Regions from separate parts of the Streptomyces flavalbus genome, predicted to be linked through region 2. Evidence: riboswitches for the same ligand, from Rfam matches in the RefSeq annotation. Region 2 holds a riboswitch; the other holds the start of a gene.

Evidence for each region. Region 2 has a riboswitch for thiamine pyrophosphate ahead of thiO (glycine oxidase ThiO). Riboswitches for the same ligand answer to the same signal wherever they lie in the genome.
Region 1: it holds a riboswitch for thiamine pyrophosphate, as region 2 does, so the genes downstream of both, ACFQZ6_RS25635 (thiamine ABC transporter substrate-binding protein) here and thiO (glycine oxidase ThiO) in region 2, are expected to answer to the same signal.

The regions. Positions count from the first base shown of each region.
Region 1 is NZ_JBHTEB010000001.1:5,671,990-5,677,317, reverse strand. Features, by position in the region: gene ACFQZ6_RS25645 (ABC transporter ATP-binding protein) at 1-202, opposite strand, end outside; partial or broken gene ACFQZ6_RS25640 (ABC transporter permease) at 202-1,880, opposite strand; gene ACFQZ6_RS25635 (thiamine ABC transporter substrate-binding protein) at 1,856-2,938, opposite strand; TPP riboswitch at 3,018-3,124, opposite strand; gene rlmN (23S rRNA (adenine(2503)-C(2))-methyltransferase RlmN) at 3,151-4,257, opposite strand; gene ACFQZ6_RS25625 (SRPBCC family protein) at 4,306-4,755, opposite strand; gene ACFQZ6_RS25620 (phosphatidate cytidylyltransferase) at 4,944-5,328, opposite strand, start outside.
Region 2 is NZ_JBHTEB010000001.1:2,088,211-2,093,538, forward strand. Features, by position in the region: gene thiE (thiamine phosphate synthase) at 1-95, opposite strand, end outside; gene ACFQZ6_RS09225 (Rv2175c family DNA-binding protein) at 167-532, opposite strand; gene ACFQZ6_RS09230 (NAD(P)/FAD-dependent oxidoreductase) at 603-1,832, opposite strand; gene ACFQZ6_RS09235 (hypothetical protein) at 1,865-2,215, opposite strand; TPP riboswitch at 2,271-2,382, shown strand; gene thiO (glycine oxidase ThiO) at 2,380-3,543, shown strand; gene thiS (sulfur carrier protein ThiS) at 3,540-3,740, shown strand; gene ACFQZ6_RS09250 (thiazole synthase) at 3,743-4,537, shown strand; partial or broken gene pknB (Stk1 family PASTA domain-containing Ser/Thr kinase) at 4,740-5,328, shown strand, end outside.

The sequences.
Region 1 (5,328 bases), 3.6 Mb from region 2:
CCGTCTGGTCGAGCCCGTCGAGCAGCACCCGCCCCTCGTCCAACGGCTGGAGCCCGGCGACGGCCCGCAGCAGCGTCGACTTGCCGCTGCCACTGGGCCCGAGCACACACACGATCTCGTGCTCGGCGACCTCCAGGCCGACACCGTCCAGCACCGCCCGCCCGCCGAAGCGGACGGTCGCGGACTCCACGCTCAGCAGCATCAGAACTCCCCCGTCCGGTCCGGCACCCGCACCCGCTCAAGGACCAGCAGGGCCACCGCGCACACCACCATCAGGATCGTCGAGAGGGCCATCGCCTGCCCGTAGTTGAGATCGCCGGGCCGCCCGAGCAGCCGCGCCACGGCGACCGGCAGCGTCGGGTTGTCGGGACGGGCGATGAAGACGGTCGCCCCGAACTCCCCCAGCGACACCGCGAACGCGAACCCGGCCGCCACCAGCAGCGCCCGCCGCACCAGCGGCAGGTCCACCTCGCGCCAGGCCGCCACGGCGACGCCCCGAGCACCGCCGCCGCCTCCCGCAGCCGTACGTCGACCGCCCGCAGCACCGGCAGCATGGTCCGTACGACGAACGGCACCCCGACCAGCGCCTGGGCCAGCGGCACCAGGATCCAGGTGGCGCGCAGGTCGAGCGGCGGCTCGTCGAGCGCGATCAGGAACCCGAACCCGACCGTCACCGCCGACACCCCGAGCGGCAGCATCAGCAGCGCGTCGAACCCGCGCACCAGCCGCCCCGCGTCCCGCCGCGTCAGCGCCACAGCCGCGAGCCCGCCGACGAGGACGGCGATGGCGGTCGCGGCGAACGCGTACGACAGCGAGTTGCCGACGGCCTCGATGGGCGCGACCAGGAAGACCCCGCCGTCGTCCTCGGTCAGCGCCCGGTAGTAGCCGAGGTCGGGCGCGCCCAGCGACCGCCGCACCAGCACCGCGGGCGGCAGCACCAACAGCACCGCCACCGACACCAGCACCCCGCCGAGCAGCGCCCACTGCCCGGCGCCCCGGGGCCGGCGCGCGGTGCTGGCGGCGTCCACGAGGCGCAGCGCGCTCTCCCGGCGCCGTACGGTCCAGGCGTGCACGGCGAGGACCGCGCCGACCGCCGCGAACTGGACGAGCGTCAGCACGGCGGCGGTGGACAGGTCGAAGATCTCGGAGGTCTGCCGGTAGATCTCCACCTCCAGGGTGGAGAAGGTGGGCCCGCCGAGGATCTGCACCACCCCGAAGGAGGTGAAGGTGAACAGGAACACCATCAGCGCGGCGGCGGCCACCGCGGGCCCCAGCGCGGGCAGCGTCACCGTCCGCCACGCCCGCAGCGGCGAGGCGCCGAGCATCCGCGCCGCCTCCTCCTGCCGTGGGTCGAGCTGCGCCCACAGCCCGCCCACGGTCCGTACGACGACGGCGTAGTTGAAGAAGACGTGCGCGAGCAGGATCGCCCAGACGGTGGTGTCCAGGCGTACGCCCCACAGCTCGTCGAGCGGCCCGCCGCGCCCGACGAGCGCGAGGAACGCCGTGCCGACGACGACGGTCGGCAGCACGAACGGCACGGTGACGACGGCCCGCAGGACCTGCTTGCCGGGGAAGTCCAGGCGGGCGAGGACATAGGCGCCGGGCAGCGCGACCAGCAGCGTCAGCGCGGTGGAGACCGCCGCCTGCCAGGTGGTGAACCACAGCACCTGCCGGATGCCGGAGTCCCCGAGCACGTCCCACAGCCGCCCGAACTCCCAGCCGCCGCCCCCGGCGCGCAGCCCGCGCGAGACGATGGCGACGACCGGGTAGGCGAAGAAGACGCCGAAGAACGCGACGGGCAGGGCCAGCAGTCCCAGCCGCGCCGCGCCGCTGCGCACGCGCGGACTCACTGCCGTCACTTCAGGACGAGCGAGGTCCACGACTTGACCCACGGGTCACGGTTGTCGGCGATCTTCGCCGGGTCCATGGTGTGCGGGTCCTCCGCCTGGGGCCCGTACTCGACGAACTCCTCGGGCACCTGGGCGCCCTCCCGCACCGGGTACACGAACATGTTCAGCGGCATGTCCTCCTGGAACTCCTTCCCCACCAGGAAGTCGATGAGCGCCTTGCCGCCCTCGCTGTTGCGGGCGTTGCTGAGCAGCCCCGCGTACTCGACCTGCCTGAAGCAGGTGTCGGCGGCGACCCCGGTGGGCGCGGTCTCGGGCCGCGGGTCGGCGTAGATCACCTCGGCGGGCGGCGAGGAGGCGTAGGACACGACCAGCGGCCGGTCCCCGCCCGCCTCCTTGCCACCGGCGGACCCGGAGAACTCCTCGTTGTACGCCTGCTCCCAGCCCTCGACCACCTTCACGCCGTTGGCCTTGAGCTTCTCCCAGTAGTCGGCCCAGCCGTCGTCCCCGTACTCGGCCGCGGTGCCGAGCAGGAAGCCGAGCCCCGGCGAGGACGAGGAGGCGTTCTCGGTGACGAGGAGGTCCTTGTAGGCGGGCTTGACCAGGTCGTCGTACGACGTCGGCGGGGCGAGGTCGTGCTTCTCGAAGTACGCCTTGTCGTAGTTGACGCAGATGTCCCCGGTGTCGATCGGGGTGACCCGGTCCGCGCCCTCGGCGGGCCGGTACTCGGCCTTGACCTGGTCGGCGCCCTTCGCCTCGTACGGCTGGAACAGCCCGTTGTCGAGGGCGCGCGACAGCAGCGTGTTGTCGACGCCGAAGAGGACGTCGCCCTGCGGGTTGTCCTTGGTCAGGATCGCCTTGTTGACGGCCTGCCCGGCGTCGCCGTCGGTGAGAACCTTCACCCGGTAGCCGGACTGCTTCTCGAAGGCGGCGAGGACGTCCTTGGACACGGCCCACGAGTTGTGGCTGACGAGCGTGACGGTCTTGCTCCCGGAGCCCGACTCGTCGTCGGACGACGACCCGCACCCGGTGACCGCGACGAGCCCGAGCCCGAGCCCGACGGCCAGGGCCCCTACGTACTTCCTGTTCACTGGATTCCTCCTGGGATGGACCAGGAGAAGACGCGGCCCCGCCCGGGACCTCGGAGGGTTCCCGGGCAGGGCGCAACAGCTTGAGTGGTGACCGATCTCCCTACCCAGAATGACCTGGGCCAGGTTCGGAGGGTCTGCGGCCGTGTGCCGCACTCTCAGCGCTGTGGCGCTCCCCTGTCGGAATATGAAGATGTGTTCCTACGGCGGTCAGATTACCGTTCGGTGGCGGCGAGCTGTCCACACGCCCCGTCGATCTCCTGCCCCCGGGTGTCCCGGATGGTCACCGGCACCCCGTGCGCGGCGATCGCCTCGACGAACGCCTTCTCGTCCTCGGGCCGCGAGGCGGTCCACTTCGACCCCGGAGTCGGGTTCAGCGGAATCAGGTTCACGTGCACGGGCTTGCCCCGCAGCAGCCGTCCGAGCCGGTCCCCACGCCACGCCTGGTCGTTGATGTCCCGGATCAGCGCGTACTCGATGGACAGCCGCCGCCCGGTCTTCGCCGCGTACTCCCACCCGGCGTCCAGCACCTCCCGGACCTTCCACCGCGTGTTCACGGGTACGAGCGTGTCCCGCAGCTCGTCGTCCGGGGCGTGCAGCGAAATGGCCAGCCGACACTTGAACCCCTCGTCGGCGAACCGGTGGATGGCGGGCACCAGCCCGACCGTCGACACGGTGATCCCGCGCTGCGACAGCCCGAGCCCGTCCGGCTCGGGGTCGGTGAGGGCGCGGATGGCGCCGACGACGCGCTTGTAGTTGGCGAGCGGCTCCCCCATCCCCATGAAGACGATGTTCGACAGCCGCGCCGGGCCCCCGGGGATCTCCCCGTCCCGCAGCGCCCGCATCCCGTCCACGATCTGGTGCACGATCTCGGCGGTCGACAGGTTCCGGTCGAGCCCGGCCTGCCCGGTCGCGCAGAACGGGCAGTTCATCCCGCACCCGGCCTGCGAGCTGATGCACATGGTCACCCGGTCCGGGTACCGCATCAGCACCGACTCGACGAGCGTCCCGTCGAACAGCCGCCACAGCGTCTTGCGGGTGGTGTCCGCGTCCGTCGACAGATGCCGTACGACGGTCATCAGCTCCGGGAACAGCGCGTCCCGCAGCTTCTCGCGCGACGCGGCGGGGATGTCCGTCCACTGCTCCGGCGTGTGCGCGTACCGCGCGAAGTAGTGCTGCGAGAGCTGCCGGGCACGGAACGGCTTCTCCCCGACCGCGGCCACCGCCTCCCTCCGCTCGGCGGGCGACAGATCAGCGAGATGCCGCGGCGGCTTCTGGGCTCCGCGCGGCGCGACAAAGGTGAGTTCTCCGGGCTTGGGCATGGTCCATCCAGTGTCGCAGATCCACTGGGGTGGCCCGCCCGGCGTCCGTCAGGCGACCATCCGCTCCACCTGCTCCTTGAGCTGCTGCTCGTTGCGGGGCAGCTCACGGCGGACCTGGGGCCGGACGACGAGGGGGACGAGGGCCTTGCCGATGCCGTGGCCGACGAAGTGCATCTCCATCGTGACCCGGGAGCGGCGACCGCCGTCGAGGGGTTCGATCTCGCCGTGGAAGAAGGCGCGGACGGGGCCGTCGATGGTCTGGACCCGCCAGCTATGGGGCGGCTGGTACTCGGTGACCTCCATGGTCATCGGCATCTCGCGGCTGCCGACGCGCCGGGTGACCCTGACCCGGGAGCCGGTGCCCATCGGGCCCTCGTCCAGGGGCTCCGCGTGCAGGGCGCTGAGCTGCCAGTCGGGCAGGTGGGCGGGGTCGACGGCGTAGGCGTAGACGTCCTCGGGGCTGCGGTCGACATCGATCTGTTCGCGTATGGCGTGCATGTCTGCCCCCTTTGTCCGGGCTCATCTTGCATCGTCTCACCGGGTCAGCGGACCCGCCAACGACGCCGAAGCCCCCGCCCCGGGAGGGGGACGGGGGCTCCGTGATGAGCCGGGGCGGGCACGTCGGGTGCGTCAGGCGCGTCAGGCGCGTCAGGCGCGTCAGGCGCGTCAGGCGCGTCAGGCGATCCTCAGGTGGAGCCGACGAACGCCACCATCAGCAGCCACACGATCGGCGCCGTCGGCAGCAGCGAGTCGAGCCGGTCCATGATGCCGCCGTGGCCCGGCAGGAGCGTGCCCATGTCCTTGATGCCGAGGTCCCGCTTGATCATGGATTCGCCGAGGTCGCCCAGCGTGGCGCTGGCCGCGACCGCGAGGCCGAGCAGCAGCCCCTGCCACCAGGCGCCGTCGTCGACCAGGAACTGCATACACAGCGCGCCCGCCACCATCGCGAAGCTCACCGCGCCGAGCAGGCCCTCGCGGGTCTTGCCGGGACTGATCCGCGGCGCCAGCTTGTGGCTGCCGAACCGCCACCCGACGGCGTACGCCCCGGTGTCGCTGACCACCGTCAGCAGC
Region 2 (5,328 bases):
TCCAGGAACTCGGGCAGGTCGCCCTGGCGTCTGCGGGCGTCCGTGCACAGGTAGAGCCGGGCGTCGGCGAGCTGGTCGCGGGCGGTTGCGGACATGCGTCGTCCCCCGTGGTCGGTGGTGTACGGGCCGAAAGGGCCCGGCCCGTACACCAGGGTGGTTCGTCGGATCAGACGGCGAGCGCCTGGGCGCGGCGCTTCACCTCCGTGCCGCGATTCTCGCTGAGGGCCTGCGCGGGTGTGCCGGGCAGGCTCTCGTCGGGGGTGAAGAGCCACTCCAGCATCTCTTCGTCGGTGAAGCCGTCGTCCCGCAGGAGCGTCAGGGTTCCGGACAGGCCCTTGACGACCTTGTCCCCGTCGATGAAGGCGGCGGGGACGTGCAGCGCGCGGTTCTCCCCGCGGCGCACGGCGATCAGCTGGCCCTCCTTCACCAACTGCCGCACGCGCGTCACCTCGACGTCGAGCATCTCGGCGATGTCGGGAAGGGTGAGCCAGGCGGGGACGAGAGCATCGATCTTTGCGTCAATCTCGGTCACGGAAACAAGCCTGCCATCCCCCACTGACAGTCGGAAGTCAGCCCCGCCCACCTGGGCGGACGGCGGGCCGTCAGGCGGTCGCGGACTTCAGGGGGCGGGCCGGGTCGGCCAGCAGCCCCGGGTCCATCGGCGTGCCCGCCTCGATCAGGCGCCTGCCCTGGGCCAGGTCGCGGGGGCGCCCGACGGCCAGCAGGGCGACCAGGCGGTTCTCGCGCAGCCAGCACACCGTCCACGCCGGTCCGGAGGGGTCACCGCGCCACAGCGTGGTGTCGGCGGCGGGGTGGTGGCCCGCGTACTGCACGAACCGCCCGAACTGCTCGGACCAGAAGTACGGCACCGGGTCGTAGGCGGCGGGCGCTTCCCCGATGATGTCCGCGGCGACCGTGCGGGGGCCCTGGAGGGCGTTGTCCCAGTGGTGGACGAGGAGCCGCTCGCCGTACCGCCCGGACGGGAAGGACGCGCAGTCACCGACCGCGTACACGTCGGGCGCGGAGGCGCGCAGCCGGTCGTCGGCCACCACCTCGCCCCAGGCGCCCCGCTCGATGCCGGACCCGGCGAGCCAGGCGGTGGCGGGACGGGCGCCGATGCCGACGACCACGGCGTCCGCGGGCAGCCGGGAGCCGTCGGCGAGCACCACGACGCCGGGCTCGACGTGCGCCACGCGCGCGTGGGTGCGCAGGACGGCCCCGCTGTCGGCGTACCAGGACGCCATCGGCACGGCCACCTCGGCGGGCAGCGAACCGGCGAGCGGGCGCTCCGCGGCCTCCACGACCGTCACCGCGCACCCCGCCTCCCGGGCGGCGGTGGCGAACTCCGCGCCGATCCAGCCCGCGCCGACGACCACGATGTCGTGCTGCCGGGCCAGCACCGGCCGCAGCCGCCCGGCGTCGTCCAGGGTGCGCAGCAGGTGCACCCCGGGCACGCCCTCGGTGCCCGGCAGCGGCACGGGTTCGGCGCCGGTGGCGAGGACGAGGACGTCGTACGGGACGGGCCCGGCGCCGGTGTCCAGCTCGTGGTCGGCGGGGCGCACGCCGAGGACCTCGCGGCCGAGCCGCAGCTCGATGCCGAGCGCCTCGAAGTCGACGTCGAAGGCGGAGTCCTCGGCCTTGCCGAGCAGCACGGCCTTGGACAGCGGCGGCCGGTCGTAGGGCTGGTGCGGCTCCGCGCCGATCAGGGTCACCTCGCCGGTGAAGCCCTGTTCGCGCAGGGCGACCGCGGTCTGGACCCCGGCCATGCCCGCGCCGACGACGACCACGCGCCGTGCCGTGGACCCTGTCCGTGCCTGCGTCTGCTCGCTCACCTGATCACCATAGACACCTGCTGAAAGGTCGGTCAGGAGGCGGACTCCGTGACCTCTTCCACAACGCTGGTGCCACTGCCCTCCTGGGACTCCCACTCCCAGGTCTCCGTCAACCGCAGCCGCCCGTCGGGGAGTTCCTCGACGGTCGACACGCAGTGCCCGGAGGACGTCGTCCGGTCCTCCTTGAGTTGGACGTACCGGAAGTCCAGCCGGTCCCCGTCCCGGGTGCCCACCAGATGGCCGCGTACGACGTCCCCGCCCGCGTACTCCGCCCAGATCTCACCGTCCTCCTCGTGGTACGTGAACCGGGTGCGGGTGCCGACCTGACCTGGGGCCTGGTCGGCGACCGGGGCGAGGACGAGGCCGTCGAGCGAACGGGGCATACGGGAGGCTCCCTTACAGAGACGTCGTGGCAGCGGCTAGGGTGGGTGGCCAACGTAAAGCACTCGCGGGAGCCCGGACGCACCGGGCTGAGAGGGAGGCTGGCGGCCTCCGACCGTACGAACCTGATCCGGGTCATGCCGGCGAAGGGAGGGGCTGGACGCCCATGTCGCGTACGTCAGACGTCCTCGTCGTCGGGGGCGGAGTCATCGGACTGGTCACCGCGTGGCGGGCCGCGCAGCGCGGGCTCACCACCGCGGTCGTGGATCCCGCGCCGGGCGGCGGGGCCGCGCAGGTGGCGGCCGGGATGCTGGCCGCCGTCACCGAACTCCACTACGGCGAGCAGACCCTGCTGGGTCTGAACCTCGCCTCCGCCCGCCGCTACCCCGACTTCGCGGCGGAACTCACCGACCTCACCGGCCACGACCTCGGCTACCGCCGCAACGGCACCCTCGCCGTCGCGCTGGACGCCGACGACCGCGCCGAGCTGCGCGAACTGCACGCCCTGCAACGGCAGTCCGGGCTGGAATCGGAGTGGCTGTCCGGCCGGGACTGCCGCCGTCTTGAGCCGATGCTGGCGCCGGGCGTGCGCGGCGGACTGCGGGTGGACGGCGACCACCAGATCGACCCGCGGCGGCTCTCTGCGGCGCTGGTGGCCGCCTGCGAGCGGGCGGGCGTGGTCCTCCACCGCGCCTGGGCCGAGCGGCTCACCGTCACGCGGGACCGGGCCACCGGCGTGCTCACGCGGGACGGCGATCCGCTGGGCGCCGGGCAGGTGGTCCTCGCGGCGGGCAGCCTCAGCGGGCGGCTCGCGGGCGTCCCCGGCGCCGTACTGCCCCCCGTACGGCCGGTGAAGGGGCAGGTGCTGCGGCTGACCGTGCCGCGCCGGTACGCGCCGTTCCTCACCCGCACCGTCCGCGCGGTGGTCCGCGGCAGCCACGTCTACCTGGTGCCCCGCGAGAACGGCGAACTCGTCGTCGGCGCCACCAGCGAGGAACTCGGCTGGGACACCACGGTCACCGCGGGCGGCGTGTACGAGCTGCTGCGCGACGCGCACGAACTGGTGCCGGGCCTCACCGAACTGCCGCTGACGGAGACCCGCGCGGGACTGCGTCCCGCCTCCCCGGACAACGCGCCGCTGCTCGGCCCGACCGCGCTGGACGGGCTGCTGCTGGCCACCGGGCACTACCGCAACGGCGTCCTGCTCACGCCCGTCACCGGGGACGCCATGGCGCACGTGCTGGCCACCGGGGAGCTGCCCGAGGTGGCCCGGCCCTTCACCCCCCAGCGCTTCTCAGGAACCCCGGCCCTCATGGAGTCGCCCGCATGAACATCTCCGTCAACGGGGAGCCCCGGAGCGTCGCGCCCGGCACGGCTCTCGACGTCCTCGTCAGGACGCTCACCGCGGCGCCGTCCGGAGTGGCCGCCGCCGTCAACGAAACCGTCGTCCCGCGCGCGCAGTGGGCCACGACGTCCCTCACCGACGGGGACCGCGTCGAGGTCCTCACCGCCGTCCAAGGAGGCTGACCATGGCCGACGATCCCTTCGTCCTCGGCGGTACGGCCTTCACGTCCCGGCTGATCATGGGCACCGGCGGGGCGCCCAGCCTGGAGGTGCTGGAGCGGGCGCTGGTCGCCTCCGGGACCGAGCTGACGACCGTCGCGATGCGGCGCGTGGACCCGTCCGTACGGGGTTCCGTGCTGTCCGTGCTCGACCGGCTCGGCATCCGGGTGCTGCCCAACACCGCCGGGTGCTTCACCGCCGGTGAGGCCGTGCTGACGGCCCGGCTCGCGCGGGAGGCGCTCGGCACGGACCTGGTGAAGCTGGAGGTCATCGCCGACGAGCGGACCCTGCTGCCGGACCCGATCGAGTTGCTGGACGCGGCGGAGACGCTGGTCGACGACGGGTTCACGGTGCTGCCGTACACCAACGACGATCCCGTGCTGGCGCGGAAGCTGGAGGACGCCGGGTGCGCGGCGATCATGCCGCTGGGGTCACCGATCGGGTCGGGGCTCGGCATCCGCAACCCGCACAACTTCGAGCTGATCGTGGAGCGGGCGGGGGTGCCGGTGATCCTCGACGCGGGGGCCGGTACGGCGTCGGACGTGGCGCTGGCGATGGAGCTGGGGTGCGCGGGGGTGATGCTGGCGTCGGCGGTGACGCGGGCGCAGGAGCCGGTGCTGATGGCCGACGCCATGCGGCACGGGGTGGAGGCGGGGCGGCTCGCGTGGCGGGCGGGTCGGATTCCGCGGCGGCGGTTCGCCTCGGCGTCGTCTCCTGCGGAGGGCTTGGCGGTTCTCGACCCTGAGCGGCCCGCGTTCTGAACCGGCGTTGCCCTGACCGGGTTCTTCTCCCACCCGCGCACCGCCCGTTTCCAGTCGGCTGACAAGTTCGGGTCTCCCGTGGGTGGCTGAGCACCGTCGGCGGGTTTCCGTTCGTGCGTTGCGTCACAGGTGTGACTCAGGTCTGGTGCGATCTTGGTGCAAGCGGGCGGGTCTGTCAGTCGCTGCTCGTAGACTCGCCTGCGTGGACACGACCCTTCAGGACCCTCTCGTCGGGCAGGTGCTCGACGGCCGCTACCGCATCGAGGCGCGCATCGCCGTCGGCGGGATGGCGACCGTCTACCGGGCCGTGGACACCCGGCTTGACCGCGTCCTCGCGGTCAAGGTCATGCACCCGTCGCTCGCGGCGGACGGCACGTTCGTCGAGCGCTTCATCCGCGAGGCCAAGTCGGTCGCCCGCCTCGCCCACCCCAACGTCGTCCAGGTGTTCGACCAGGGGACGGACGGGGCGTACGTCTACCTGGCCATGGAGTACGTCGCGGGCTGCACCCTGCGCGACGTGCTCCGCGAGCGCGGCGCGCTCCAGCCGCGGGCCGCGCTGGACATCCTGGAGCCGGTGCTCGCCGCGCTCGGCGCCGCCCACCGCGCCGGGTTCGTGCACCGGGACATGAAGCCGGAGAACGTGCTCATCGGGGACGACGGCCGGGTCAAGGTCGCCGACTTCGGACTCGTACGGTCCGTGGACACGGTCACCAGCACCACCGGCGCGGTGCTCGGCACCGTCTCCTACCTCGCGCCCGAGCAGATCGAGCAGGGCGGTCGCGCGGACGCCC